Regions from separate parts of the Pseudoalteromonas spongiae UST010723-006 genome, predicted to be linked through region 3. Evidence: predicted binding sites of a transcription regulator. Region 3 holds the regulator's gene; each other region holds the start of a gene.
What was found. The regulator ArgR, encoded in region 3, controls arginine synthesis, uptake and breakdown. The targets are predictions, from matches to a motif close to ANTGAATANNTATTCANT.
Positions count from the first base shown of each region.

Region 1 (7,597 bases), 130 kb from region 3:
TGCCGAGATTGAACATAAATCTTGGTTTTATACGCCAATAAATCAATTTCTCACAGGTAAGGCGTTTTATCGCCCTAAAATATATAGCGAGTGTGTACATGGCTACTTTGGGCTAAGCAGCCTTGTTAATAATCCCGCACAAGGCTTTCTAAAGCCTTTATTTAGCCAAACGGTTAATCACCAAACTAACTGGAGTTATTGGCAAGATTTGGCCTTAATAACACAAGCACCTAATGCTGCAACAAGTGCACCCGCTCTTTGGGATAACCAAGGGGTTCAATATGGCTTAAATGGCCTTAAACAAGGCAGTTTATCAGCGACTGAGTTTTTGCATTTAAATTATCATATTGGTGGGTGGAAAGCACAAACAGAGCAGCGCCCTGAACAACTACTGTTTTTTCCATTTGTAAAAACCCCTATTTGGCTTACACAGTGGAGCCGGCACAATATCTATGTTGCAGGAAAAAAACCAGCCAAGCGTACGGTGGCGAACCTAGCTGCTGTAAGACAAGCTTATCGCTATGGTCAAGTGTATTTGGGATTTAACAGCATACCTACAATCGATATTCATCACTACCTCGAAGATCAGCTTGATATGCACCATATCTCTACGTCATTTGCCACGCGACTTAGAATCTTAAAACAACAAGGGCATCTCAAAAACCACCGTATTTGGATTGCTGATAAGCACTACACACCACTCAATGAAGCTTTTTCTGTTATTGATAAATGGTTGAGTACTCAGCAAGCACCTGATGATGCAAGCGATCGCTGTTTTAATAAGTCGGGTGGGATAATCGCGCAAGGTGAAAATGTCTGGCACGGAAACTGGAATAATCAGCCAGCAGGTGCATGTACAAAACATTTTCCCATTTATACTAATTCACGAATTCAAGCCGGCGGGCCATTTTCTGGCAGTATTTTTAAATGTCAGCGTATTGCTGTAGAAAAAGCGGTAGCAAACGGAGTGTATGCGCCCATCGATATGACGCCCTACCTTGCTGAACTAAAGCGCACTTTTCCCGATGGTGTGTGTGATTACGATAAACCTGATTTAGGTAATCCGTTTAACGTACTAAATGATAAATCAGACTTACCACCATTGAAATCATCACAAGTGGCCAAATCCAACGGGCGATCTTAGCCGTTTGCTGATCTGAGAAGCGTACACCTGATTTCTCAATTAGGGGAATAATCACGATTAACGCCACGAAAAGCGCAATCAACAAAATAAAAACATTCATTAAAACAGTCCAATGTATTAGCGCGTGTTGACCTTTACGGTCTAGCTTTATGAGTGATTGTACCGAGAAAAGTGAAGATAAAAAAGCGGCCGAATTAACGGCCGCAAAATGAGCTGGTTGAGCTCTACGATGAAACTTATCCCACCATGGCAAGTAATATACCGGCAGCAACTGCACTGCCTAATACGCCTGCCACATTTGGACCCATTGCATGCATTAGTAAAAAGTTATGTGGGTTTGCTTCTAAACCAACTTTGTTAACAACACGTGCAGCCATTGGTACTGCAGATACGCCCGCCGCACCAACTAATGGATTGATAGGTGTTTTACTAAATTTATTCATTGCCTTTGCCATCAGAACACCTGAACCCGTACCAATACCAAACGCCACCGCGCCAAGTGCTAAGATACCTAAGGTTTCAACTGTTAAAAACTGATCAGCCGCAAGTTTTGAACCAACAGCCAAGCCAAGGAATATGGTTGTAATATTAATCAGCTCGTTTTGCGCGGTTTTACTCAAACGATCCACCACACCTGACTCACGCATTAAATTACCTAAGCAGAACATACCCACAAGTGGTGCAGCTGCTGGCAAGAACATGGCAATAAGCACTAGCACTAATAATGGAAATATCACTTTTTCCGCTTTGCTAACGTGGCGTAACTGTGGCATTTCAATATTGCGTTCTTCTTCTGTGGTAAACAACTTCATAATTGGCGGCTGAATAATCGGCACTAACGCCATATAAGAATACGCAGCAACAGCAATTGCACCCAATAGATCAGGGGCAAGTTTAGACGCTAAGAAGATAGCCGTTGGACCATCTGCACCACCAATAATGGCAATTGCCGATGCATCTTGTAGCGTAAATTCAAAACCTGGAATGTAGTTTAAGAAAATCGCGCCAAATAAGGTGGCAAAAATTCCAAATTGTGCCGCTGCACCTAACAGCAACATTTTAGGGTTAGCAATCAATGCACTAAAGTCAGTAAGCGCGCCTACTCCCATAAAAATAAGCAGCGGGAACACCCCTGAATCAATACCAATTTTATACACGTAGTACAGCAATCCACCGGCTTCTGATAACCCAGCTAGTGGAATGTTGGTTAAGATTGCCCCAAAACCAATAGGCACTAATAACAATGGCTCAAAGTTGCGCACAATTGCAAGGTACAGTAACAGTGCGCCAACCAGCATCATAATCAGCTGAGGAAGTTCTAAGTTGGCAATACCTGTGGCTTGCCATAAGGTTATTAAGTTTTCCATTACAACTCCCCAACCTTTACGCTAGCGACAATAAAGGTTCGCCAGTTGCAACTGAATCCCCTTCAGATACAAATATTTCTGCGATAGTGCCATCTTTAGCTGCACGAACTTCAGTTTCCATTTTCATCGCTTCCATAATGATCACAACGTCGCCTTTCGCCACTTGTTGACCAGGTTTGGCATTCACTTTAAAAATATTGCCAGACAGCGGAGAATTTAGCGTTTCGGCAGCATCAACAGAGGTTGATTGCGGTAATACATCTGTGTGTTGACTCGATGCACTTGGTGCTGGCTGAATATTGGTAAGTTCGCCGCTTGGGGCAACACTTACTGCATACACTTTGCCATCAACACTGATGCTGTAATGCTCTGTTTTGCCACTTGGTTTTGGCGCGGGTACCTGCTCAGTAGGCAGTGGCTCATTACTTGGTGCTGGCTCAAACGCCTCAGGATTATTTCTGTTTTTAAGATATTTCAAACCTATTTGCGGGAATAATGCATACGTTAATACATCATCAATCACATCATCGGCTAAATCTAATTTATCTTTTTGTGCAATTTCATCAAGCTCTTGCTCTAATTTACTGAGTTCTGGTTCAATTTGATCTGCAGGACGACACGTGATTGGCTCTGCACCATCAAGTACACGCTCTTGCAATTCTTTATTTACGGGCGCAGGGGTAGAACCGTATTCGCCTTTAAGCACACCAGCGGTCTCTTTGGTGATTGACTTGTAACGTTCACCGGTTAAAACATTTAACACTGCTTGGGTACCAACAATTTGCGATGTAGGTGTAACAAGCGGTAAAAAGCCTAGATCTTCACGCACTTTAGGAATTTCCAACAATACATCGTCTAATTTATCGTCAGCGCCTTGTTCTTTAAGCTGATTTTCCATATTTGTTAACATGCCACCTGGCACTTGCGCTAACAAAATACGGCCATCAACGCCTTTTAGACTGCCTTCGAACTTAGCGTATTTCTTACGTACGTCTCTAAAGTACGCAGCAATTTCTTCCAGTAAGTTCATATCAAGGCCGGTTGCACGGTCAGTATTCTCTACGATTGATACAATCGTTTCAGTAGCGCTGTGACCATAGGTCATACTCATACTTGAGATTGCTGTATCAAGCATATCAATACCAGCATCAATCGCCTTTTGATACGTTGCGGTGCTTAGTCCGGTAGTTGCGTGACATTGCATTGCGATTGGTACAGCAACGGTCTCTTTTAAACCGGTAATTAATTTTTCTGCATCGTACGGATTAAGCAGACCCGCCATATCTTTAATACAAATAGAGTGAACGCCTAAATCTTCCAATTGTTTTGCTTGATCAAGCCACATTTGCAGATTGTGCACAGGGCTAACTGTGTATGAGATTGTACCTTGTGCATGTGCCCCTACTTTTACCGCCGACTTAATAGCAGTTTCTAAATTACGCACATCATTCATTGCATCAAAAATACGAAAAACGTCGACACCGTTTTTATGTGCTCGTTCAACAAAACGTTCTACCACGTCATCAGCATAATGACGGTAACCTAATAAGTTTTGACCACGAAGCAACATTTGCTGTTTGGTATTCGGCATTGCCGCTTTTAACGCACGAATGCGGTGCCAAGGATCTTCACCTAAATAACGAATACATGCGTCAAACGTCGCCCCGCCCCACGATTCCATTGACCAATAACCTACTTTATCTAGCTTTTCAGCAATTGGTAACATATCTTCTAAGCGTAAACGGGTCGCGAGTAATGACTGGTGTGCATCGCGCAGTACTAATTCTGTTAATTTTAGTTGTGACATGATTTGGCCCCTTCTTATTATTGCTTTTCGCGGTATTGCTTAACTGCCGCGGCAATCGCAGCTACGTGGCTTGTTGGTACTTGATTCCCAGATAATTTAACTGGGTTTGGCGTTACCTCAGGCGTTTGAAAATTCGCAAGTACTTTAGACATTGCTTTGATGGTAAAGATCAGTATCGTCAAAAAGACAAATACCACCACCATACCTGTTAACATTAAAATAGCCGCCTCTAACAGCAATCCTGATACGTCCATTCCCCACCTCAATCAAGAATTTTTAGTTAAATATTTTTAATAACTATTCAAAATTGGTAATCAATATTGATCACTTAAACCTAGTTGTCAATTGGTAAAACCAATTCACAACACTATACATTATTAAACACTCCATTAACAATAGGCTAAAAAGATGACAAACATGAGCTTATTTCATGACTTATTTTGCCCCATGATTAGTCATGCTTAACTAGCTAGGCAATAAAAATTAAACACCTAGCGTTATAATCAAATCAATCTATTCGGAATGAGTTATTCTAGAAATAACACATGAAATTGGTAAGACCAATTTTTATGTTCTAACTTATACTATTCGATAAGAATGGTTATTCAAATTCAAAGTACACTTTACGTTAACGTAAAGTAACAATGAAAAGCGTTTGAAAATAGGCAATTTAGCCAGATACGTTTGTGGCTGAACTGAGATTTGAGATTTGAGATTTGAGAAAGAGAATAACTAAATTTCACATATCGGCAACTGCTCCAGATTGATAATTGTTTCCTAAAGCAAATGGTCGACGCGGGACTTATTTAACTAAAAGAGTGAACCTCCGACCGCCTGGTTCGTAGCATGGTATTCTATCCAGCTGAGCCTAACTAAGCCGTCGAAGTATGTATTTGCGTTTAAATAGGACTCTGATGTTTTGCGTCTAGCAAATTTTAGGCACAAAAAAACCGACTCTCGTCGGTTGATGTCACTTCAGAAGAAGTGGCGGACGCGGGAGGATTCGAACCTCCGACCGCCTGGTTCGTAGCCAGGTACTCTATCCAGCTGAGCTACGCGTCCGCAGTATGCTTAATTTTTACATCTCACTCTGATGTTTGTTTCTATTAAATCATAGAGACAAAAAAACCGACGTTTGTCGGTTGATGTCACCTCAAAAGAAGTGGCGGACGCGGGAGGATTCGAACCTCCGACCGCCTGGTTCGTAGCCAGGTACTCTATCCAGCTGAGCTACGCGTCCGCAATATTTCTAATTTTACATCTTAGCCGATGACTATTTATTTAACCACTTTAGTAAAGTGGCGGACGCGGGAGGATTCGAACCTCCGACCGCCTGGTTCGTAGCCAGGTACTCTATCCAGCTGAGCTACGCGTCCGTGATATTTCTAACTTTACATCTTAGCCGATGACTATTTATTTAACCACTTTAGTAAAGTGGCGGACGCGGGAGGATTCGAACCTCCGACCGCCTGGTTCGTAGCCAGGTACTCTATCCAGCTGAGCTACGCGTCCTAAATTTTTAGTTTTTACATCTTACTCTGATGTACACGAACTTTGTTCGTAGCCAACTTAACTTAGATAAACTATCCAATTGTTCTACGAGCTCGTACAAGACATGGCGGAGAAGGAGGGATTCGAACCCTCGATAGGGCTACAAACCCTATACTCCCTTAGCAGGGGAGCGCCTTCGGCCACTCGGCCACCTCTCCGTCTTGTGGGTGCGTATATTAAAGCCTATTGAAAATAAGTCAAACAATTTTAGTCATATTTTTTCTGTTCGTTCACAGAATATGCAGTTTGCTTATTTTTGTAGCTAAGGCGGCTATAATATACAAGTTTTTGTATTAAGTAGCAGCCGAAACTGCTACTTAAATTTGCCTATTTTACACTTTCAATCCAGCTATCTAGTTTAGCTTCCAAAATCGGCATTGGCAGTGCACCATCGATTAGAATTTGTGTATGGAACGCTTTAATATCAAATTTATCACCAAGCGCTGCTTTTGCTTTTTCACGAAGCTCGCGGATTTTAAATTCACCCAACTTATATGATAGCGCTTGACCAGGCCAACCGATATAACGCTCAACTTCTGAAATAATGTCACTTTCAGCCATAGATGAATTTGCTTTCATGTATTCAATACCCTGCTCACGAGTCCAACCTTTGGCATGGAAACCGGTATCTAATACCAGACGCATCGCACGTAATTGCTCATCAACTAAACGTCCGTACCACATGTAGGGGTCAGTAAATAAGCCTAGCTCTTTACCTAAGCTTTCTGCGTACAGTGCCCAGCCTTCAGCAAACACGGTGTAGCCACCAAATTTTCTAAAGCGTGGTAAACCTTCCACTTCTTGTTGTAGTGCAATTTGGAAATGGTGGCCAGGCGCTGCCTCGTGAATAGAGAGCGTTTCAAGTAAAAACTTAGGCTGCGCTTTTAGGTTATGTGTATTGATGTAAAACACACCCGGTCTTGAGCCATCTGGTGCTGGGGCTTGGTAAGAAGCACCCGCAGCAGACGCCGCTCTAAATGCTTCTACTGGTTTAACTACGTAATCTGCCTTAGGCGCGATATCGAAGAGTTTTGGCAACTGAGCATCAATCTTAACTTTTACATCTTCATACGCTTTTACAAGGTCTTCAGGCTTATCATAGTAGAATTCATCGCTATCACGTAAATGAACAAAAAATGCGGCTAAATCACCTTCAAAGCCAACGGCTTCTTTTACGCCTTTCATTTCATTTAAAATGCGCTCTACTTCACTCAAACCTATTTCGTGAATTTCGTCGGCATTTAAATCAAGCGTGGTGTGTTGCTTAATTAAGAACTCGTACCAAGCTTTACCATTTGGTAAATTTGCATAGCCTACTTTCTCGTTTGCAGCTGGAATGTATTCTTGCTCTAAGAATTTAGCCATTTTTGCGTATGCTGGCACCAGCGTGTTCAGAATAAGCGCTTGATAGTCTTCTTCGATTTGCGCTTTATCTTTTGCAGAAATACTGTCTGGCATTTCAGCCACAGGCATCCAAAAAACACTTTGCGTATGATCCGTTACAACGTGCGCTTGGAATTGTGGTAGTAGTTTTTTGGCTAGTACTTGCGGCAAAGTCACATTTTGCTTCATACCTTCGCGCATATTTGCTTCAACACTTTCAAGCCAAGTTACAAAACCATTTGCACGGCCAATAAAATCGTCAAACTGGGCTTTAGTAGAAAACGGTTGCGCACTTTTGCCCGAGCCAAGGCTTGCAAAGGTATTATGCTGACCCGCCATTTGATC
Region 1 covers NZ_CP011039.1:2,132,767-2,140,363, forward strand. Annotated here, with positions in the region: gene PSPO_RS09910 (DUF6351 family protein) at 1-1,144, shown strand, start outside; gene PSPO_RS09920 (sodium ion-translocating decarboxylase subunit beta) at 1,381-2,511, opposite strand; gene oadA (sodium-extruding oxaloacetate decarboxylase subunit alpha) at 2,528-4,318, opposite strand; gene PSPO_RS09930 (OadG family protein) at 4,336-4,572, opposite strand; tRNA gene PSPO_RS09935 (tRNA-Arg) at 5,304-5,380, opposite strand; tRNA gene PSPO_RS09940 (tRNA-Arg) at 5,482-5,558, opposite strand; tRNA gene PSPO_RS09945 (tRNA-Arg) at 5,618-5,694, opposite strand; tRNA gene PSPO_RS09950 (tRNA-Arg) at 5,754-5,830, opposite strand; tRNA gene PSPO_RS09955 (tRNA-Ser) at 5,935-6,027, opposite strand; gene PSPO_RS09960 (DUF885 domain-containing protein) at 6,197-7,597, opposite strand, start outside.
Region 1: PSPO_RS09930 (OadG family protein) is a predicted target of ArgR. The motif match lies at 4,607-4,624, and genes of this name have one in related genera.

Region 2 (7,597 bases), 1.6 Mb from region 3:
TCGGTCTTTTTGGTCGTGAATAATATGAATCGGGTGGGCGTGACCTGCAACGTGTAATTCAGGCAAAATCTCACCAAAACGCATATCGTGTTCATCTTCAACACTTTTTAGCACGCCACTAAATAAGTGTTGATGAATGCCCGTATTTAAAATACGTTCTTCAAAAGAGTCGTAAAAGCCAAAGGTAGGCGCAATTAAAAAATGAGGTACATCTTTACTCACATTAAGCGCTGCAATTGTTCCCATAGAATGACTGACAATTGCTTTGGGCTGCTCAATGCTTGCCATTACAGATTTTAACCCTTTAATAAAAAGCGGTAAATTAGCAAACTTACCATCGCTTTCACCATGACCGTAATGATCAAATGCCATCGCTTTAAAACCACTTGCCGCTACTTTCTCCATAAGTGGTAAAAATTGGCGGCTACTACCAGACCAGCCATGGGTAAAAACAACAGCAGGACCTTCACCAATTGAGGTAAGGTGTAAGTCACCGTGCTCGGTTGCTAGTTTTTGTTGCGTAAACTGAGCTGACAATGTTGTTCTTTTACGGTTTTTTACCGGCGTTAACAGTAATTTTCTCGTTTGATTAAAGGCAAACTTTGGAGCAATTTTAAGCGCGGTAGTCGATGCCGCTTTAATCAAATAATAGGCAAGCGGTTTTCTTTTTGCCGATGATGAAAAATAGATTTTACTGCTCATACAGATTCCTCTGCGCGGTGGCGCTCAATTAATTGGTTTAGGGCTGTTTTAAAACGGCTATGCTCAGCGTCTTCAACACCTAGCCACGACATGCTTTGGCTGCCCAAATAAAGTGCGTAGAGTTCAAACACAAATTGCTCTGCGCTTACGTTTTGTTTGAATTGCCCAGCACTTATCACTTGCGTAACTTTGTGAGTTAAATAGCCAAGCCAATTTGCAAGATCTTGCTTAACTCGGTCGTGTATAGCGCCGGGTTGGTCATCAAATTCCACTGCCGCGGAGATAAAAATGCAGGTTTTTGCTTGGTTTTCATACCAATCTAGCCAGTTCTCACACAAGCTAAGTAATTGACCAAGAGGATCAAGCTCGCGGTTGATTGGCTGAATAACCGTGCTTTGAAAAAGTTCATTGGCGAATGTTAGTACATTTAATTGCAGCGTTTCTTTTGATTTGAAATGCGAAAACAAGCCCGATTTTGACATGCCTGTGGCAACTGCAAGGCCGCCAATAGTGAGGTTGTCTAAGCTTGACTGTGTAGCAATTTTTAACGCGGTTGCGAGGATCTGCTGTTTTGTTTCTTGACCTTTACTCATAAAAGTACGCTCGTGCTATTATTGGTGTGATAATAGCACGAGCGTGCTAAAAGTAAATGTTTCAATTAGCTGTTTGCGAACACCGCATTTAATTCAATGTTGCCTATACTGTGTGTAATGCAATATGAGAGTTCACTATGCTAACCCCCGATTTACCAGCCAATGAAAATACAAGAATTAAAACCCTACAAAGCTTAAATGTGCTCGATACACCGCCTGAGCAAAGGCTCGATAGAGTTACGCAAATTGCAGCTAAAATGTTTAACGTACCTATCGCATTGGTATCATTAGTTGATAAAGAACGACAGTGGTTTAAGTCTTGTGTTGGTTTAACGGCAAGTGAAACACCGCGAGATATTTCCTTTTGCGGCCATGCGATTTTAAGTGAGCAAGCATTGGTTGTAACAGATACTTTAGCGGATGAGCGTTTTGCAGATAACCCGTTGGTACAGGGCGAGCCAAATATTCGCTTTTATGCGGGGATCCCTCTTGAGCATGAAAATGGATGCCGTTTGGGTACCTTGTGCATTATTGATAGCAAACCTCGTAATTTTAATACAGACGATATTGCCTTATTGAAAGAGCTTGCGATACTTGTGGAACTTGAGTTAGTAAATAAATTACCAAATACCACAGACCCCGTAACAGGGTTATCAAACAAAGTTGGTTTTAAGTTATTAGCGCCGATTAGTTTAAAGGTGTGTCAAAAATTAAATCTTAAAGTTTCGGTAGTGTATTTGTTTATGAAAGGGCTGCTTAGTTATCGTCATGATCGACAGAAGTATACGACTATTTTAAAGACAACAGCTGAACTTTACAAAACCACATTTAGAGCGACTGATTTAATCGCCCGTTATGATGAAAATGGATTTGTTGCGCTACTAAGTAATGCGGACAAACACAATACGCAAGAGCTACTTGATTGTTTGATCACGCAAATGAATGACGTTGATTTTGACGTGCACCATGATAGCCCTATTGAGTTGATAACGGGTGTCATCGACAGCTCACCATTTTGTGATATTGATGAGCTGATCTTTAACGCCTTTATTAAGCTGCATGAGCAAGGCGAGGGGCTTTAGAAACAGGATGCGACAATAAGCTGCTTAATCATCTCTTGGCTTGGTTTTATTTTTTCCATCGCTAAAAATTCATCGGGTTGGTGGGCTTGTTGTATTGAGCCTGGACCCATTACGATTGTTTCGCAACCGAGTTGTTGTAAAAAAGGCGCTTCGGTGCAATAGTTTACTGCTTGTGCTTTTTCACCAGACAGCTTTTCAGCAAGCTTTACTAAACTGCTATCGGTGCTGCCTGAAAACGCAGGAATAGGTTCGTGCAAATCATGTACCGCCACCGCGTTTGGATATTGATCATTTATCGGCGCTACCGCCTGCAACAGCATTGCTTGAAGTTCTGGAATACTAATGCCGGGAATTGGGCGCATATCAATATGTAACTCGCAACAACCACAAATGCGGTTGGCATTGTCACCACCATGGATGTGTCCAAGGTTTAAAGTTGGGTAGGGTATTTTAAAATCTGTTAGTGAATATTTATTCTTTATGTCTTCTTTTAGTTTTAATAGCTGGCTAATCACAAGCTGCATGACTTCTATCGCGTTTAAACCCGCATCAGGATCAGAGCTATGACCTGCTTTACCTGTTACACGAATTGCCGTCGACATATGTCCTTTATGAGTATAAACAGGCACCATGTCGGTAGGTTCACCAATAATACAACGAGCCGGCTTTAGTTTATTCTGTTTGGCGATTTCAATTGCGCCAGCCATTGTAGTTTCTTCATCTGCGGTCGCTAAAATTGTAATAGGCTGTTTTAGATTAGCGAGTCCAGTATCGTTATCTATTTCTTGTAATGCATTTAAAACAAAAGCAAAAAAGCCTTTCATATCGATACTGCCTAAGCCATAAAACTTATTGTCTTGTTCGCTTAATTTGAACGGGTCGAATTGCCAACGACTATCGTCAAATGGCACTGTGTCTGTATGTCCTGCCAGCATTAAACCGCCTTCACCCGTACCTAACTTTGCCGCTAAATTGTATTTTCCCAGATTATTATCAAGTTCTGTAATTTCGACTGCAAAGCCAAGTGATTCACACCAAGTTGCCAATAAATTGATGACTTCGCGGTTACTCATGTCGAGTGATGGCACCGTTGCGCTAATCGACGGTGCAGCAATAAGTGCACCATACATATCAAGAAAGTGTAATTGCGACATGATTACCTCAAAATATTTAATAAATAATTATGCAAAAAAGTTGAATATAAATTTACATTGGTTTATTCTGCATTTCAATTCATTATTTTGAAATAATTAGTACCGAGACTAACAGCATGCAGAACTCAATTTTACGACGATAACACTTTTTGAAAACTTGTCTTTATACCCTTAATAGTTTTTTGGAAAAAATATGAATATCGTTATCGTTGGTGCAAGCGGTTACTCAGGTGCTGAGCTTGCCAAATTAATCTCTCTACATAACTCACTAAAGTTAGTGGGTATGTATGTGTCTGAAAATAGCTTAGATAAAGGTAAATCGCTTGCTAGTCTTTACCCTGAACTAAATGGCATTGTTGCAGGTGAAATAGCGCCGTTAAATAGTGAGGCATTTTCAGTAATCGAACAAAATGCCGATGCCATTTGCCTATGCACAGAACATTCAGTCAGTGTCGAACTTGCCCCTCAGTTTTTAGCAATGGGCAAAAAAGTATTTGATTTATCTGGAGGCTTTCGCCTGTCATCAAATGATGACTATGAAACCTATTATGGCTTTAAACACACTAGCCCTGAGCTATTAGAACAAGCTGTTTATGGTCTTGTTGAATGGCAAAAAGATCAAATCAAAAATGCACAGTTAGTAGCAGTACCTGGTTGTTACCCAACCGCTGCACTAAATGCGCTTAAACCATTAAAACAAGCCGGCTTACTTACTGATGATTCTGTGATTATCAATGCGGTTTCTGGTGTTACTGGCGCTGGGCGTAAAGCCAATGTGGCAACGCATTTTTGCGAAGTGAGCCTAAAACCGTACGGTTTATTTAATCATAGACACGGCCCTGAAATTGAAAAATACCTTGACCACAAGGTGTTGTTCACACCGCATTTAGGTAATTTTAAGCGCGGTATTCTTGAAACTATCTATGTCAAAGTAAAACCAGGCACGACTGCAAAGCAAATTGCAGAGTCATATCAAGTGCTTGCTGATGAGCCTTTAATTCGCTTACTTGGTGATGTTATTCCATCAATTAAAGGTGTTGAGAACACGCCGTTTGTTGATATTGGTTGGCAGTTACAGGGTGAACAACTCATTGTTATTTCTGCGATTGATAATTTACTTAAAGGCGCGTCAGGTCAAGCACTGCAATGTATTAATTTAACTTTAGGACTGCCTGCTCATACTGGCTTTCAAGGAGTGAATCATGGCTAATTGGGTAATTAAGCTAGGTGGCGCGGTATTAAATAATATTGACGCTGCAAAAGCGTTAATTGATGTGCTGCATCAAAAGCCAAAAGACAAATTTATTTTAGTGCATGGCGGTGGCTCATTAGTAGATAGCTGGTTAAGCGATGCGGGCTTTGTTACGTCAAAGCACCTTGGTCTGCGTATTAGTCCGCGTGAACAAATGCCTTACATTGTTGGTGCGCTTGCGGGCTGTGCAAATAAGCAATTAATGGGCGCGGCAATTAGTAATGGTTTTAAGCCTGTTGGTTTAAGCCTTTATGAAGCGGGTCTTGTTAGTGAACAAAAGCTAAAAGCCCTTGGCCAAGTCGGTACCTGCATTGAAAACGATGCCAGTATTCTTAAATCATTGCTAAATGCGGGGTGTTTTCCAATTGTGAGCTCGATTGGTTTTGACTTAGAAGGAAATTGGTACAACGTAAACGCCGATGAAGCAGCAGCTGGTATCGCTCAATTGCTTGATGCGGAGCTTGTTTTTATGACAGATGTAGAAGCTGTATTAGATCACAAGCTTAATCCGTTACATCAGTTATCAAGTGCTGATATCAGCACATTAATCGAAGAGGGAGTCATTAAAGGCGGCATGCAGGTAAAAGTAAATACCAGCTTGCAAGCTGCTCAACATTTACGACGTGGCGTGTATATCTCGAGCTGGCAAAAGCCAGATAACTTAATCGCATTGCTCAATGGTGAGCATGTGGGAACCAAGATTACGCCATAGGAAAAACGATGACTCAACAATTTATTACGGGCTTAGAGCTAAACAAAGAAGCCAACTTAAAATTACTTAACTTAGCATTACAAATTAAAAATAACCCAATGGATTTTGCCGATGCTCTTAAAGGGAAATCGGTTGTTACGCTATTTGAAAAACCAAGTTTACGTACTCGCCTGTCGTTTGATATCGGCATTAACAAACTCGGTGGTCATGCGGTTTATCTTGACCAGCAAAACGGTGCTATGGGGCAGCGTGAATCGGTAAAAGATTTTGCCTTGAATATTTCCACGTGGGCGGATGGCATTGTGGCGCGTGTAATGGCGCATAGCACATTAACTACGCTTAGCGAATTTTCGTCTGTGCCGGTTGTAAATAGTTTGTGTGATTTATATCACCCATGCCAAGCACTCGCTGACTTTTTGACATTGACTGAAATTTACGGCGACGTAAGCCAACTAAAATTGGCTTATTTAGGTGAAGGTAACAATGTTACGCACTCACTAATGCTGTTAGCAGCAAGCTTAGGTACTGACTTTGTTGCGGTATGCCCTAAAGGCGCATCACCTGATGCACAAATTGTAAAACAAGCTGAAGCAATAGCAGCACAAAATGGCGCATCGGTCTCGGTAAGTGACCGCGTAGAAGCTGCAGTTGGGTCGAATGCACTCTATGCCGATACTTGGGTATCAATGGGCGATAACACACCATTAGAGCTGGTCAAAGAAAAGTACATGCCGTACCAAATTAATCAAAAACTGCTTGATATGACAGGCGCATCAAGTGTGCTTCATTGTCAACCAGCGCACCGTGAATTTGAGATTACCTCTGAGGTAATGGACGGTGAAAAATCATTCATAATACAACAAGCTGAAAATCGTATGCATGCGCAAAATGCTCTGCTTGTAAGTTTATTAAACCCAAATTTTGTGTAAGGAATCGGTAACATGAGTTCTATTAAAAAAGTTGTACTAGCATACTCAGGTGGTCTTGATACATCGGCTATCGTGCCATGGTTAAAAGAAAACTATAACTGTGAAGTAGTGGCATTCGTTGCCGATGTAGGCCAAGGCGCTGAAGAGTTAGAAGGCGTAGAAGCAAAAGCAATTGCATCGGGCGCATCTGAGTGTCATATCGTTGATTTAAAAGACGAGTTAGTTGCCGATTATATTTATCCAACGCTTAAAACTGGCGCAATTTACGAAGGTACATACTTACTAGGTACGTCAATGGCGCGTCCTATCATTGCTAAAGCACAAGTTGAAGTTGCGCGTAAAGTAGGTGCTGATGCACTTTCTCACGGCTGTACCGGTAAGGGGAATGATCAAGTACGTTTTGAAAGCTGCTTTGCAGCTCTTGCACCCGATTTAAAAGTAATAGCGCCTTGGCGTGAATGGGATTTATCAAGCCGTGAATCATTACTTGATTATCTTGCTGAGCGTAATATTCCGTGTTCAGCGTCGGCGACTAAAATTTACAGTCGTGATGCAAACGCGTGGCACATCTCACACGAAGGTGGTGAGCTTGAAGATCCGTGGTGTCAACCGAGCGATCAAGTATGGACATGGACAAACTCGCCAGAGCAAGCGCCAAATGAGTCACAATTTGTTCAGCTTAGTGTTAAAAATGGTGAAGTAGTTGCGGTAAATGGTGAGCAAATGTCACCGTTTCAAGTACTCACTACGCTAAACGAAGTTGCAGCACTTCATGGTATTGGGCGTGTTGATATCGTTGAAAATCGTTTAGTAGGTATGAAGTCGCGTGGTTGTTATGAAACACCTGGAGGCACTGTAATTATGGCGGCACTTCAAGCGATTGATGAGTTAGTGCTTGATAAAACCAGCCGCAAGTGGAAAGACACTTTAGCGAATGAGTTCTCGCACCTTGTTTATGACGGTCGTTGGTTTACGCCACTAAAAGATTCAATTTTAGCTGCAGCAGAAGCGTTTTCGACTCTTGCAACCGGCGAAGTGGTATTAAAGCTTTATAAAGGCCAAGTTACCGCAGTTCAAAAGCAGTCTGAAAACTCGTTATATAGTGAAGACTTTGCAACGTTTGGTGAAGATGATGTGTACGACCAATCACATGCAGAAGGCTTTATTCGTCTA
Region 2 covers NZ_CP011039.1:691,287-698,883, forward strand. Annotated here, with positions in the region: gene PSPO_RS03220 (alpha/beta fold hydrolase) at 1-702, opposite strand, end outside; gene PSPO_RS03225 (TetR/AcrR family transcriptional regulator) at 699-1,295, opposite strand; gene PSPO_RS03230 (GAF domain-containing protein) at 1,433-2,377, shown strand; gene argE (acetylornithine deacetylase) at 2,374-3,531, opposite strand; gene argC (N-acetyl-gamma-glutamyl-phosphate reductase) at 3,725-4,741, shown strand; gene argB (acetylglutamate kinase) at 4,734-5,495, shown strand; gene PSPO_RS03250 (ornithine carbamoyltransferase) at 5,504-6,424, shown strand; gene PSPO_RS03255 (argininosuccinate synthase) at 6,437-7,597, shown strand, end outside.
Region 2: argC (N-acetyl-gamma-glutamyl-phosphate reductase) is a predicted target of ArgR. The motif match lies at 3,550-3,567, and genes of this name have one in related genera.

Region 3 (7,597 bases):
ATACCATTTGCAAATGATATAGAAATTACCCTTGAAGCTAACCCAGGTACCGTTGAAGCTGAGCGCTTTATTGGCTACCGCGCAGCTGGCGTTAATCGTATTTCGATTGGTGTTCAATCGCTGCAACAAGACAAACTAAAAAGCCTTGGCCGTATTCATAATGCCGATGAAGCAATTAATGCAGCAAAATTGGCAAAGACCATAGGTTTAAACAGTTTTAATATGGACTTAATGCATGGATTGCCAGAACAATCCATCGATGATGCACTGAATGATCTTAAACAAGTTATCGCGCTCAATCCGCCCCATATTTCGTGGTATCAACTCACCATTGAGCCTAATACCCAATTTGCGTCAAAACCGCCTGTACTGCCTGAAGATGAAACCTTGTGGCAGATTCAAGAACAAGGCCACCAGCTGTTAACAGATGCAGGTTACGAGCAATATGAAATATCAGGCTACGCCAAATCGGGCTTTCAATGTCAGCATAATTTAAATTACTGGCGTTTTGGTGATTACTTGGGTATTGGCTGTGGCGCCCATGGCAAAATCACCGATTTAACAACACAAAAACTGGTACGCACTGTTAAGGTAAAACATCCTAAAGGCTATATGAACTTAACCAGACCATACCTATTTGATAGCTGGCACGTAGCAAATGATGAACTGCCTTTTGAATATTTCATGAACCGCTTGCGCCTACATGAATCATTCAACATCAACGAGTTTGTTGAGTTTACTGGGCTGCCACTTGAACACGTTGAAACTAATTTAAATCACGCGGTTACTGCAGGATTAATGCAAAAAAACGACAATATCTGGCAAGTTACCGCAAAAGGACACCGCTTTTTAAATGACTTGTTACAATTATTTGTGTAACGTCGTTTGTAGCGACCCCTGTAAAACAGTAACGTTGAGTAAATACTTCGTTATAAAGTCATAACTATAAAGGTAAAACAAAATGCTTAAGCGCTCATTAATTGCAGCAGCAATCAGCTCTGTTTTTTTAGTTGGTTGTCAAACACCAGCAACAACACAAGATACAACTGCTGAAGTCGTTAAACAACAATCAGAAAGCGAACGTGCAAACGCGTTCTTTGAAGAAGTTTTTATGCGCGGCGTAATGCGCAGCCCTGTTTACCAAACCTACATGGGCATCAAAAAAGACTATGACAAATGGGACGACGGTTCTGAAGCACGTGCGTTAGAAGATTTAGCGCTTGCGAAAAAAGACCTTGAAACGCTGCGCGCATTTGACCGCAGCAAGCTAGATAGCACGACACAAGTTAGCTATGACTTAATGGAACAGCGTTTAGTACAAAGCATTGATGACTTTAAATGGCGCTACCACACGTATCCAGTAAATCAAATGTATGGCACACACTCAATGATCCCTGCATTTTTGATTAACCAACATCAAATTGCCGATTTAAGTGATGCAAAAGCGTATATTTCTCGTTTAAATGGTGTACCAACCGTATTTGAACAACTTGAAAAAGATTTAGAAACTCGTGCTGAAAAAGGCATTATCGCGCCTAAATTCGTGTTCCCACATGTAATTGATTCAAGCAAAAACATTTTGAAAGGTGCGCCTTTCACTACTGGTGAAGATTCAACCCTGCTTGCTGACTTTAAACGCAAAGTGGCAAAGTTAGAAATCGCACAAGCTGAAAAAGACGCTCTTATCACTGATGCAACAAATGCGCTTAAAACTGCAGTTGGTCCTGCCTATGAATCGCTTATCAGCTACTTAATTGGTTTAGAATCTCGCGCTGATAACCGCGATGGTGCTTGGAAGTTCCCGCAAGGTGAAGCTTACTACAACAATGCATTAGCACGCACGACAACAACCGATCTTACGGCAAAAGAAATTCACGCGATTGGTTTAGCTGAAGTTGCACGTATTCATGATGAAATGCGTGAAATCAAAGATAAAGTTGGCTTTAAAGGCGACTTAAAAGCATTCATGGAATTCATGAAAACCGACAAGCAGTTCTACTTGCCAAACACGGAAGAAGGTAAAGCAAAATACCTTGCTGATGCGACAGCAATGATCGATAACATGAAGTCGCGCCTTGATGAGTTATTTATCGTTAAGCCAAAAGCCGACATGATTGTAAAACGTGTTGAAGCATTTCGTGAAAAAGCAGCAGGTAAAGCATTTTACCAGCAACCTGCGCCAGATGGCTCACGCCCTGGTATTTACTATGCCAACCTGTACGATATGGAAGCGATGCCAACTTACCAAATGGAAGCGCTTGCTTACCATGAAGGTATTCCAGGCCACCACATGCAAATTGCTATCGCGCAAGAGCTTGAAGGCGTTCCTAAATTCCGTAAATTTGGCGGTTACACAGCATACGTTGAAGGCTGGGGTTTATACTCTGAAATGGTGCCTAAAGAAATGGGCTTATACGAAGACCCCTACTCAGACTTTGGTCGCTTAGCGATGGAGTTATGGCGTGCATGTCGCTTAGTAGTAGATACAGGTATTCACGCGATGAAGTGGACGCGCCAACAAGGTATCGACTACTACGTAAATAACACGCCAAATGCAACCTCAGACGGCGTTAAGATGGTAGAGCGTCACATTGTAATGCCATCACAAGCAACGGCGTACAAAATCGGTATGATCAAGATTGTAGAATTACGTGAAAGCGCGAAAAAGCAACTTGGTGAAAAGTTCGATATTCGTGAATTCCACGATGTAGTGCTTAAGAGCGGTCCAGTGCCGCTTAATACTCTTGAAGGCTTTGTAAACGATTGGGTTGCAAGCAAACAAGGTTAATAAGCATTAAAAAATAAAAGGCGTATAAAGCGCCTTTTATTTTTTATCAATTAAGATACAAAAAAGGCCGCAATTGCGGCCTTCTTTACTGTAACAACTTATCTCGGAATTAACCGTTGATGAAGTCGATACCTTCTTGAATGTCTTTGTTAAGCGTTTCAAGCATGTCGTTCTTTGCTTTCTCTTCGAATGCGCTAAGCTCACCGTAAGAAAGGATTTCTTCAACACCGTTTTTGCCTAAACGTACTGGGTGTGCGAAGTATGCAGCGTCACCACCGTCGATTGCAACGTATGCGTAGTCGATAACACCTTCTTCACCTTGTAAGCCTTTAACTAAAGACTGAGTGAAACGTGCAGCTGCTGCGCCCATTGAAAGTGTCGCTGAACCGCCACCCGCTTTTGCGTTAACAACTTCAGTACCTGCGTTTTGAATACGTGGAGTAAGTGCTTCAACTTCTTCTGCTGTGAACTCAACACCTTCAACTTGTGAAAGAAGTGGAAGAATAGTTGTACCTGAGTGACCACCGATTACTGGTACTTTAACAGAAGCAACGTCTACGCCTTTAAGTTCAGCGATGAACGCTTCTGAACGGATAACGTCTAGTGTTGTTACACCGAATACACGGTTAGCTTCGTAAGTACCTGCTTTTTTGAATACTTCAGCAACGATTGGTACAGTGCCGTTTACAGGGTTAGTGATAACACCTACAAGCGCCTTAGGACAGTTTTTAACAATGCCTTCAGCAAGTGTTTTAACAATGCTTGCATTAACATTGAATAAGTCTGCACGGTCCATACCCGGCTTACGCGGCATACCTGCTGGAATAATTACGATATCTGCGCCAGCAAGTGCTGCATCTAAATCGTCTTTACCAAAACCTTCAACTTTAACTGCAGTTGGGATATGTGATAGGTCAACAGCAACACCTGGAACAACTGGCGCTACATCATATAACGATAGCTCAGAACCAGCTGGTAATTGTGTTTTAAGTAATAAAGAAAGGGCCTGGCCGATACCACCAGCTGCGCCTAAAACTGCAACTTTCATGTGAATTCTCCGTGATTAGAGGTAGGTATTTAAAAAAGTGCCATAAAGATAATGAAAAGTGCGCATAAAAACAAATAAAACAGGTATTTTTTATATAAATCTCGACCATAGTTGTAAACTTTATCCGACTAGATTAGTTGACAACGCTATCAATTAAAAAAATCGCGTTTTCATTGAGATTAATTCAACTCTAATTGAATTAAGATGACGATTTTATTAATGCATTTAACCCTAACTTGTGTAAAATTTAAGGTAACGTCCATCAATTGGTTAAACAGCCCGTTCACATGCAAATACAAGATAAACAAGAAGCGCTGGTTAAAGCGTTCAAAGCCCTTTTAAAAGAAGAAAACTTTGGTTCACAAGGCGAGATTGTTGATGCCTTAAAAGATATGGGTTTTGACAATATTAGTCAGAGCAAAGTGTCTCGCATGTTAAGTAAATTTGGTGCTGTACGCACACGTAATGCAAAACAAGAGATGGTGTATTGTTTACCTGCAGAAATGGGTGTACCGACAGCGAAAAGTCCGCTGCGCCAACTGGTAATTGATATTATGCATAACGAAATGATGATCATCATTCGTACCAGCCCAGGTGCTGCACAACTAATTGCACGTTTGCTTGATTCACTTGGCAAAGCAGACGGTGTGTTAGGCACCATTGCCGGTGATGACACGATTTTTATTGCGCCAGCAAAAATTTCAGAAATTGATGTCACGCTTGAACGCGTAAAAAACTTATTTGAAAACGTGTAACTCTATTTTTGAGAGTTCATCCTCATTGATGAACTCTCTGCTACCTAGCTAATTCCCTTAGCATATTCACTGATGGTGCAAAAAATGCCGCACCAAAATCACTTTTCGCAAACTCTAGCCACATATCTGGGCCATTATCATCAATGTAGCCTAAACGGTGTTTGAGAAGCGTTTGAAACGCATAGCCATTGTTTGCACAGCTAATAAATAAAAAGCCCTGTTGGTTAATATCAGCAAATGGCATGCCTTGATTTAAAAATAATGCATTGCCATGGTCATCGTAAAGTTCTGTACGAGCACTATGACTGTTTTCCGGAGCGCAGCTAACCGCTTGGTTAGAATTAGCCATTCGACCCATTACAATTTCTTGTTCAGCTTTTGAGATTTCTTGCCATGCCTTTAAATCATAACGATAACGCTGCACATGAATATAACTGCCTGCAGAAAATGCAACGTCTTCATCCCCCACTAAAGCAACAAGCTGCTTTTTGCGACCATGGGGATTGGCAACACCATAAATAAAGCCATTTAGGTCACGACCATCTAAATAATGAAAACACTTAACTTGGTCAATCAGCTCAATATCACCACTCAGTAATTCAATCACTTCCATCACAAACAAATGAACTACATCAAGACGATCTGCCCTAATTTGAATCATTAAATCTATTGGACGTGACGGCGTAGCATGCTCAATATGTTCAAATTGTGGAAAGCCTGCCAAGGTTTTTGGCATTTTACTGGGGTAAATATGTGGCCAGAATTGCGAACCTATCGCCACAACACACGACACAAGCGCTTCTGAAAATTCGTGATCAAACCGCTCTTGCATATCAATAATACTTGCCAATTTTTTCGACAAGCTGAGTTCTTGGCCATCTAATACATTTAAAAATAAATGCACACCATGTAAATTGGCTTCAGCACAAACTCCTGATTGCGCTTGTGGCATAGCGGGTTTCCTACTTAATTGTTATTAGTATAAGCGAAATAATTAACCAAATGCGGACGAACATCAATAGCTAATCGCTGACCATAAGCATAGCGCTGATGTTGCGCGCATGGAATTTCAAGTTCTTGTTGCCCTAGTTTTACACGACATAAATAGCGGTTACCAACAAAACGGCTCGCAACAAACTCGCCTACTCCTTGTTCGTTTTCGCTTAAAGTTAAATATTGAGGCTTTAAGTATATACAGCCTTTTCCTGACACTTCATTTTGGTCATTGGTAACAGGTTCAAGTGAAGTAATGGTACCAAACTCAGTTTTAAATTCAGTGCTCGATGTCGCTTCTGCATCGATAAAAATACCAGCACTTAAAAATGCCGCAACACCTTTTGTCGCAGGTTTGCGATAAAGTGCTTCTGCTGTGCCCAATTGTGCAATTTTGCCCTCTTCCATGATCGCCAATTTATCAGCAAAGGCAAAAGCTTCCTCTTTGGAATGGGTTACAAAAATAGCGGAAACTTGCTGATCTTTAATAATACGGCGAATATCATCAATTAATTGAAAGCGTACTTGGTGATCGATATTGGAAAATGGTTCATCAAGCAATAATAAACTCGGTTTATATGCCAGTGCGCGAGCAATGGCCACGCGCTGTTGCTGACCACCAGATAATTGGTGAGGATATCGCTCGGCAAATGCCTCTAGCTTAATCAGTGACAGCATTTCTTTAACACGCTCGTTGCGTACACTCGAGGATTCTTTGTGTAAGCCAAACGCAATGTTTTGCTCAACGGTTAAATGAGGAAACAACGCATAGTCTTGAAACATCATACCGATATTGCGCTCTTGTGGCGGCACATAAAGCGAATCACCGTTAACCGCAACTTGCGCAATCGAAATATCGCCTTTGCTAGGTTTCAACAAGCCAGCAATTGCTTTTAACGTGGTGGTTTTGCCACAGCCACTTGCACCGAGTAAACACACAATTTCATTGTCTTTTACCTGCAATGACAAATCTTTTAAGATCGGTTTGCCATTGTAGCTATATTCTAAATTGTTAATCGACAAATTACTCATGAGATGCTTTAGCTTCCATAGTGTTATTAACTAAATATAAAGGGATTAAACCGACAAGTACGATAAATAACGCCGACACTGAGGCAAGCTCAAGTTGCTCATCACTGACGTATTGGAAAACATAGGTTGCCAGCGTTTCAAAGTCAAAAGGGCGTAATAACAGTGCCGCAGGTAACTCTTTCATACATTCAATAAATACAATTAAACCAGCAGTAAGCATACCGCGCTTAAGCAGTGGCATATGCACTCGGCGCAAGGTATTGCCTGCACTTACGCCCATTGAATGACTTGCCATATCGAGCGATGGTGAAATACGCGCATAGCTAGATTCAATGGCACCTTGTGAAATCGCATAAAAGCGCACTACGTAAGCAAACATTAAGGCAAAAATAGAACCACTAAACAACAATCCTGGTTCGGCAAACCACTGTGTTGATTCGGCAAAAATATTGAGCTGTTGATCAAGTGCGGTGAGCGGCAGTAGCACTGCTATTGCTAATACGGTGCCAGGCAATGCATAACCAGTACTGGCAACTTTGCCTGGCACACCTGCCCAGCGCGATAAGCTTGAACGTTGATAGAAATTCACCAGCACACTTAAAGCAACGCAAACGAAACTAACGATTAGCGCTATTTTTAAGCTCTGCCAAGCATATAAAAACGCATCGCTATTGAACGCTTCACTAAAATAGCTCACTGCGTAGCTCATCAAAATAAGAATTGGCAGCACAAACCCAGCAAAAAGTATTAATGCACAATAGGCTGTTGCTAACCATGCTGATTTTCCCGATAGGTAATAAAGCGGTCCGTTATTTTCGCTTGCACCACGTTCAAATACCGCTTGGTTGCGTCGGCTAAATTTCTCTACGCCTATCACGACAAACAAAAACAGTAACATAATGCCGGAGATTTTCGCTGCCGCCGTGAGTGAATAGTAACCAAGCCAGGTATCGTATACTGCCGTTGTCAGGGTACTTACTG
Region 3 covers NZ_CP011039.1:2,260,313-2,267,909, forward strand. Annotated here, with positions in the region: gene hemW (radical SAM family heme chaperone HemW) at 1-879, shown strand, start outside; gene PSPO_RS10505 (DUF885 domain-containing protein) at 962-2,788, shown strand; gene mdh (malate dehydrogenase) at 2,898-3,836, opposite strand; gene argR (transcriptional regulator ArgR) at 4,124-4,591, shown strand; gene PSPO_RS10520 (Dyp-type peroxidase) at 4,632-5,543, opposite strand; gene PSPO_RS10525 (ABC transporter ATP-binding protein) at 5,558-6,616, opposite strand; gene PSPO_RS10530 (ABC transporter permease) at 6,609-7,597, opposite strand, start outside.

Region 4 (7,597 bases), 1.0 Mb from region 3:
TGAGTGTTGGATCTTGTGATGTATCCACCATTTCAGGCTGACCAATCGCCATTAATAACCGCTCTGCTGAGCTGGCATAGGCGGATTTATCTTCTTTACAGATCTCGAGAAATTCAGCAATAGTAAATTCTTCTTCTTTTGCGGCTTCGTAACGAGATTGGAAATGATCAAAAATTGTCATATAGACCTCCTAAATACCGGAAATTTTGCAACAGCAATAAAACTAGCCACTATTTATAAGGTTAGACGGGATTTTTGATTGTGCGAGATAAATAAAAGATATTTAAAGAAAAAACTTTACTATATTTCAGAGCGTTGAATATTATGCAATAGTCGGTGAGGAATTATGAAAAGTGCTGGGAAATGTCAGTAAAACGCATGCGTTTTACTGACAAAAATAGGAATTAAGCTAGGTTTGCGTTTGCAAATTCCCAGTTAACTAGTGCCCAGAAACCGTTTAGGTATTCAGGACGCACGTTACGGTAATCGATGTAGTAAGCGTGTTCCCAAAGGTCAACAGTGATGATTGGCGTAACACCCGCTTCAGTTAGTGGCGTAGCTGCATTTGACGTGTTAACGATGTCTAGGCTGCCGTCAGCTAGTTGTACTAACCATGTCCAGCTTGAACCAAAGTTGTTAACAGCTTTGTCGTTGAAAGCAGCTTGGAATTCAGCGAAAGAACCCCATTTTGCGTTGATTAGCTCAGCAACTTTACCTGTTGGCTCGCCACCACCGTTTGGTGAAAGGCTGTTCCAGTAGAACGTGTGGTTCCAGATTTGTGCTGCGTTGTTGAATACACCACCTTCAGAGCTACATACTACTTCTTCAAGAGTTTTGCCTTCGAAGTCAGTGCCTTCTACTAGACCATTTAGTTTTACAACGTATGTGTTGTGGTGCTTACCGTGGTGGAACTCTAGTGTTTCTTTTGAGATATGCGGCTCAAGCGCATCGATTGCATATGGTAGTGACGGTAGTTCAAAAGCCATTTTATTTCTCCGTTGGCGTTAAAAAAGCGGACAACATTTTACATGAAGATGTCCAATATAAGTGTTAAACTATACCCGAGTATTTTACTCAAGTTTTTATAAACAGCAATGCTAGAAATAATTTGCGGTTATATTATAAACAGTTAGTTACATTTTAACTGTTATTCAACGCGTCTAGCATAGTATTAACTTAAAGAAAATTCACCTATTGTGATAGGGTGCATTTAACTTTGTTGATATTTTTTCAGCTAGGTATTTGAGCTAAGGCCTAACGCGCGATTATCGGCTCGTTTTAACCGATGTAATTGATAATTTAGTGTGTGAGATGTGCATGGTCAAATGCCTGCCAATAGTGCGAATAGGCCTATTGGCATGTTGAAAAAGAGTAATAATCGACAATGAAACTGCGCTAGTGTGCCAAATAAGGCGAGTAAATCACTCGGTTGAATTGCTAAACAAAGATAAATTACGCCAAAAGGTGTCGAGGTAGTAAATGGAAACGTTAGACAAGATTAAGCAACAGATCGCAGAAAACTCAATTCTACTTTATATGAAGGGCTCTCCAAAATTACCGAGCTGTGGTTTTTCATCTCAAGCGTCACAAGCTTTAATGGCATGTGGTGAGCAATTTGCGTACGTTGATATTCTTCAAAACCCTGATATCCGTGCAGAGTTACCAGCTTATGCAAACTGGCCTACGTTCCCACAATTATGGGTTGAAGGTGAGCTAATTGGTGGTTGTGACATTATTGTTGAAATGTTCCAACGTGGTGAACTACAACCTTTAATCACTGAAGTTGCCGCTAAAAATAAAGAAGCAGAATAATATTACGTTAAGTAGTAATTGATTTTGTGGTATTTTTGCTAAGCTTAAATCATTAGTATGATGTTTTAAGCTTAGTATGACTTTTCAAACTTATTATATTCCTCTCGTTGTTACGCTGTTTTTATTGAGTTTAGAGAGCGTTGCAAAATCATTTGAACTTTCATATCAACATCAGCAACAAACTAAAACGATCACCGTTAATCAGCCCTCTGCCAACCGTTTTGAAATAGCCCGTGAATTACCAAAGCAATTAAGTTTAGTAACGCTTGATTGGCCGCCATACATTGACCGTGATTTATGTGACAAAGGTTGGGTATTCACACTTACCGCTGCGCTATTTAATGAACTTGGGTTTGGTATTAGTGTCGAGTTTTTTCCTTGGGCTCGCTCGGTACGCATGGCTGAATTAGGGCAGGCTGATATTTTGTTTCCAGAATACTTTATAGAAGTGACCGCCCCCAGTGATGTAATAGCTAATAGTTTTAGACGCAACAACTTAGCATTATCGACTCCTTACGCAGGCGGCTTAATTGGGCTAATGAGCCGTGAAAATTATAAAGCAAAGTACGATGGCACTTTTCAGTCAATCCAAGGGGCACGAATTGGCGTTGTAAGAGGGTATCAAAATACCCCTGAGTTTGATAAGCACCTTGATCTTGGCTTTTTTAATGCAATTCAAGCGCGCGATGATCAACAAAACCTAAAACTCTTATTGGCGAGTCGGGTAGATTACATTGTTGCTGATCCCAATGTGGTCGATTACCTATTAAATCACGACGAGCAAGGTGACAAAAATCAAATTAAATTCATTGAACCCGCCTTTCAATATAATGATTTTTACTATGCTATAAGTAAACGCAACGCAATGTGGCAATCGCTGCAAGTTAAAATTAATGCCAAGCTATCAGAGTTTGAGCAAGCCGGAACGATTAAAACCATTCAACAAACCGCTGGAAAGTGTTCGCCCGCAAACTAGCGTCCTGCCTGATGTACAAGATAATTCGAGTTTAAAAAGTGGGCTTTCGGTTAATTGGTATTACCATGAATAAATATTCAAAATCATGAATAGTTTACGTTTACGTAAACTACAATTGAGAGTTGTTTTTATTTACATGGTGTTAATATGATACCGGTGTCAATAAGATCCTATAACCAAGATAACCCCAGTTTAGAGGCTTTTATCGGCAAATTTGTTGAATTTATGTATAAGTGAAAAATATTCAATAACCTGAATATGTATTCACAATTTGGTTGACTCCAAGCAATATCTTGGTTAGTTTTGAGAATCGCGCAAGTGAACACACGGCACGTACCAACATTAGCAACCTTTGTTTCGCGTTAACAAAATCGCTATTACTTATCGAACTGTCATAAAACTTCGATACGGTCATGCCAATACTTCCGTCAATCACAACTGTTTTGTTCACTTGAGCTGTAGCAAGGGAGGAGTCCAACATGTTATATGACTCGAGATTAGAAAAAGATAATTGCGGTTTTGGCCTTATCGCGCACATTGAAGGTCAGCCGAGTCACAAATTAGTTCGCACAGCGATCACTGGGTTAGATCGAATGCAACACCGCGGTGGTATTGCAGCAGATGGTAAAACCGGCGATGGCTGTGGGTTGTTATTGCAAAAACCAGACGGTTTCTTCCGTGCTGTTGCCGCTGAAAACGATTGGCACTTAGGTAAAAACTACGCTGTTGGTATGTTATTCCTAAGTCCTGATCCGGTTATCGCTGAGCACAACAAACAGATTATTAGTGAAGAACTAGAAAAAGAAACGCTAAAACTGGTTGGTTGGCGCGATGTGCCCGTTAATCCAGCAAGTCTAGGACCGATTGCGCTAGAACAATTACCGAATTTTCAACAGGTCTTTATTTCAGCGCCAGAAGGCTGGCGTCCAAAAGATTTAGAACGCCGTTTGTATATCGCACGACGTCGCATAGAAAAACAAATTAACGATGATCATTTTTATATTGCGAGCCTATCGGGCTTAGTATCGGTGTATAAAGGCTTAATGATGCCGGCAGATTTGCCGAATTTCTACCTTGATCTAGCCGATATGCGTATGGAATCTGCTATCTGCGTTTTCCACCAACGTTTTTCTACCAATACGCAACCGCGCTGGCCGTTGGCACAACCATTTAGATACCTTGCACACAACGGTGAAATTAACACTATCGAAGGTAACCGCCAGTGGGCAAGAGCGCGCGCATATAAGTTTTCGTCACCATTACTGCCTGACTTACAAAGCGCGGCACCTTTTGTAAATGAATCGGGCTCAGATAGCTCAAGCTTAGATAATATGCTAGAGCTATTCTTAGCGGGTGGTATGGATATTTTCCGAGCGATGCGCATGCTAGTGCCACCTGCATGGCAGAAAAACCGAGCGATGGATGAAGACCTACGTGCCTTTTATGATTTCAACTCAATGCACATGGAGCCTTGGGATGGTCCTGCAGGGTTAGTAATGTCGGATGGCCGATTTGCTGCGTGTAACTTAGACCGAAACGGGTTACGTCCTGCGCGTTATGTAATTACTAAAGACAATCATATTACTTTAGCGTCAGAAGTTGGTATTTGGGATTACTCTGCTGACGAGGTTAAAGAAAAAGGCCGTGTTGGGCCGGGTGAATTACTCGTTATTGATACATTGCATGGCAAAGTATGGCAATCGTGCGAAATCGACGAAGATTTGAAAAAGCGTCATACCTATAAGCAGTGGTTAACTGATAACGTGAAACGTTTAGTACCATTAGAGGAAATTGACGAGCAAGACCTTATCGGTCAACGTGAATACGACGATGATATGCTGGCGATTTACCACAAGCAGTTTGCTTACAGTAATGAAGAACTTGACCAAGTTATTCGCCCAATGGGTAACTCAGGCCAAGAAGCAACGGGGTCAATGGGCGATGACACGCCATTTGCTGTGCTGTCGTCACAATCACGTTTAGTGTATGACTATTTCCGTCAAAAGTTTGCGCAGGTGACTAACCCGCCAATCGACCCATTACGTGAAAATCATGTTATGTCACTGGCTACCTGTATTGGTCGTGAACAAAACGTATTTAACGAGACAACAGGCCACGCAAAACGCTTGCAGTTTTCATCGCCAGTATTGACTTACTCTGATATGAGCCAGTTGCTCTCTGCAGATCAGGCGCATTATTCATTTGCCTCATTGTCGATTAATTATGATAAAGATGACTCTTTGTTATCGGCAATTGAAAACGTATGTGACCAAGCGGAAGAGTTAGCGCGTCAAGGTACGGTATTGATTGTATTAAGCGATAAGGGTTTAACGCCTGACACCTTACCGATCCCTGCTGCGATGGCGGTGGGTGCGGTGCAACGTCGTTTAGTGAGTAAGAACTTACGCTGTGATACTAACATTATTATTGAAACAGCCAGCTGTCGTGACCCACATCAATTTGCAGTATTGCTCGGCTTTGGCGCTACCGCTATCTACCCATATTTAGCATATGAAACGCTAACACAAATGGTAGACACCGGCATCATCGAAAAATCGTATCGCGATGTGACCTTGGCGTATCGTAATGCAATTAATAAAGGTCTCTACAAAATAATGTCTAAAATGGGCATTAGTACCGTTGCTAGCTACCGTTGTTCAATGCTTTTCGAAGCAGTAGGGTTAAGCGATGAAGTTGTAGACTTATGTTTCTCAGGTGTTGTTTCGCGTATTCAAGGTGCAGACTTTAACGACTTCCACCAAGATCTTATTAATTTATCGCGTAAAGCATGGATTAAACGCAAGCCGCTCGACCATGGTGGTTTATTAAAATATGTACATAACGGCGAGTATCACGCGTACAATCCTGATGTTATCCAAACATTACAAGTAGCCGTGCGCTCAGGTAATTATCAGGATTATCAAAAATATGCGGATTTAGTAAACACTCGTCCAGTCACTAATATTCGTGACCTGTTAAAACTGAAAACAGGGCAAACGGCGATTGATGTGAGTGAAGTGGAAGATGCAACTGAACTCTACAAGCGCTTTGACTCAGCGGCAATGAGTATTGGTGCGTTATCGCCTGAAGCACATGAAGCGCTAGCGATTGCCATGAACCGCTTAGGTGGCTGTTCAAATTCAGGTGAAGGCGGTGAAGATGTAGCTCGATACGGCACCGAGAAGAACTCGCGCATTAAGCAAGTTGCATCGGGTAGATTTGGTGTAACGCCGCACTATCTAAAAAATGCGGATGTTATTCAGATAAAAGTGGCTCAGGGTGCAAAACCTGGTGAAGGCGGGCAGTTACCGGGTGAAAAAGTGACACCGTACATTGCTAAGCTACGCTATTCAGTACCTGGCGTAACATTAATTTCGCCACCACCGCATCATGATATTTATTCAATCGAAGATTTAGCCCAGCTTATTTTTGACTTAAAGCAAGTAAACCCAGATGCCATGATTTCAGTGAAGCTAGTATCTGAACCGGGCGTAGGCACAATTGCTACTGGTGTTGCTAAAGCTTACGCCGATCTTATTACCATCGCTGGTTACGATGGTGGTACGGGCGCTTCACCATTAACCTCTGTTAAGTATGCGGGTTGTCCTTGGGAACTTGGCCTTGCAGAAACGCAACAGGCACTGGTTGAAAATGGTTTACGTCACCGTATTCGTTTGCAAACTGATGGTGGTTTAAAAACAGGTTTAGATATTATTAAAGCGGCTATTTTAGGTGCAGAAAGCTTTGGTTTTGGCACCGGCCCTATGGTTGCACTTGGCTGTAAATACCTGCGAATTTGTCATTTAAACAACTGTGCAACAGGTGTTGCAACGCAAGACGAAACACTGCGAGCGAAGCATTATCACGGTTTACCAGAAATGGCGATGAACTACTTTAAGTTTATTGCTGAAGAAGCGCGCGAAATTATGGCGAGCTTAGGGGTAACTAAATTAGTTGATTTAATTGGCCGAACCGATCTACTTGAAGTGCTTGAAGGCACAACGGCAAAGCAAAGCAAGCTCGATTTATCGCCTGTTATTGCAAAGCCAAATAATAAGAGTGGTGAAACCTTATATTGCAGTGCGCCAAATACATCGCACTACGAAGGCAAACTTAATGAAAGTTTGTTGGCTCAAGCAAAAGAGGCAATTGAGAGCAAAACGTCTATTAAATTGCGATCTCCTATTCAAAATACCGATCGTTCAGTTGGTGCGTTGTTATCTGGCTATATTGCAGACCTTCACGGAAATCAGGGGTTAGCGGCCGATCCGATTATTATCGAATTGCAAGGTACTGCAGGCCAATCACTGGGTGTTTGGAATGCGGGCGGTCTTGAACTGCATGTAACTGGTGATGCTAACGATTATGTCGGTAAAGGCATGGCTGGCGGTAAAATTACCGTACGTCCGCCGCTTGGTTCATCGTTTAAATCACATCATGCAACAATTGCAGGTAATACCTGTTTGTATGGTGCAACTGGCGGTAAATTATTTGCTGCAGGCAGAGCGGGTGAGCGCTTTGCGGTACGTAACTCGGGTGCGATTGCGGTAGTAGAGGGACTCGGTGATAACGGCTGTGAATATATGACTGGCGGTATTGTGTGCGTGCTTGGCGATACTGGTATTAACTTTGGCGCGGGTATGACAGGTGGTTTTGCTTACGTACTTGATGAAAAAGGCGACTTTGATAAACGCATCAATACAGAGTTGGTCGAGTTAGTAGAGCTTACAGATTTGAATATTCATCACGAACATTTACGCGGCTTAATTGGCGAGCATTTAGAAGCAACACAATCAAATCGCGCAGAGC
Region 4 covers NZ_CP011039.1:1,213,973-1,221,569, forward strand. Annotated here, with positions in the region: gene PSPO_RS05770 (PrkA family serine protein kinase) at 1-181, opposite strand, end outside; gene PSPO_RS05775 (Fe-Mn family superoxide dismutase) at 405-986, opposite strand; gene PSPO_RS05780 (Grx4 family monothiol glutaredoxin) at 1,480-1,812, shown strand; gene PSPO_RS05785 (substrate-binding periplasmic protein) at 1,889-2,788, shown strand; gene gltB (glutamate synthase large subunit) at 3,268-7,597, shown strand, end outside.
Region 4: gltB (glutamate synthase large subunit) is a predicted target of ArgR. The motif match lies at 3,040-3,057, and genes of this name have one in related genera.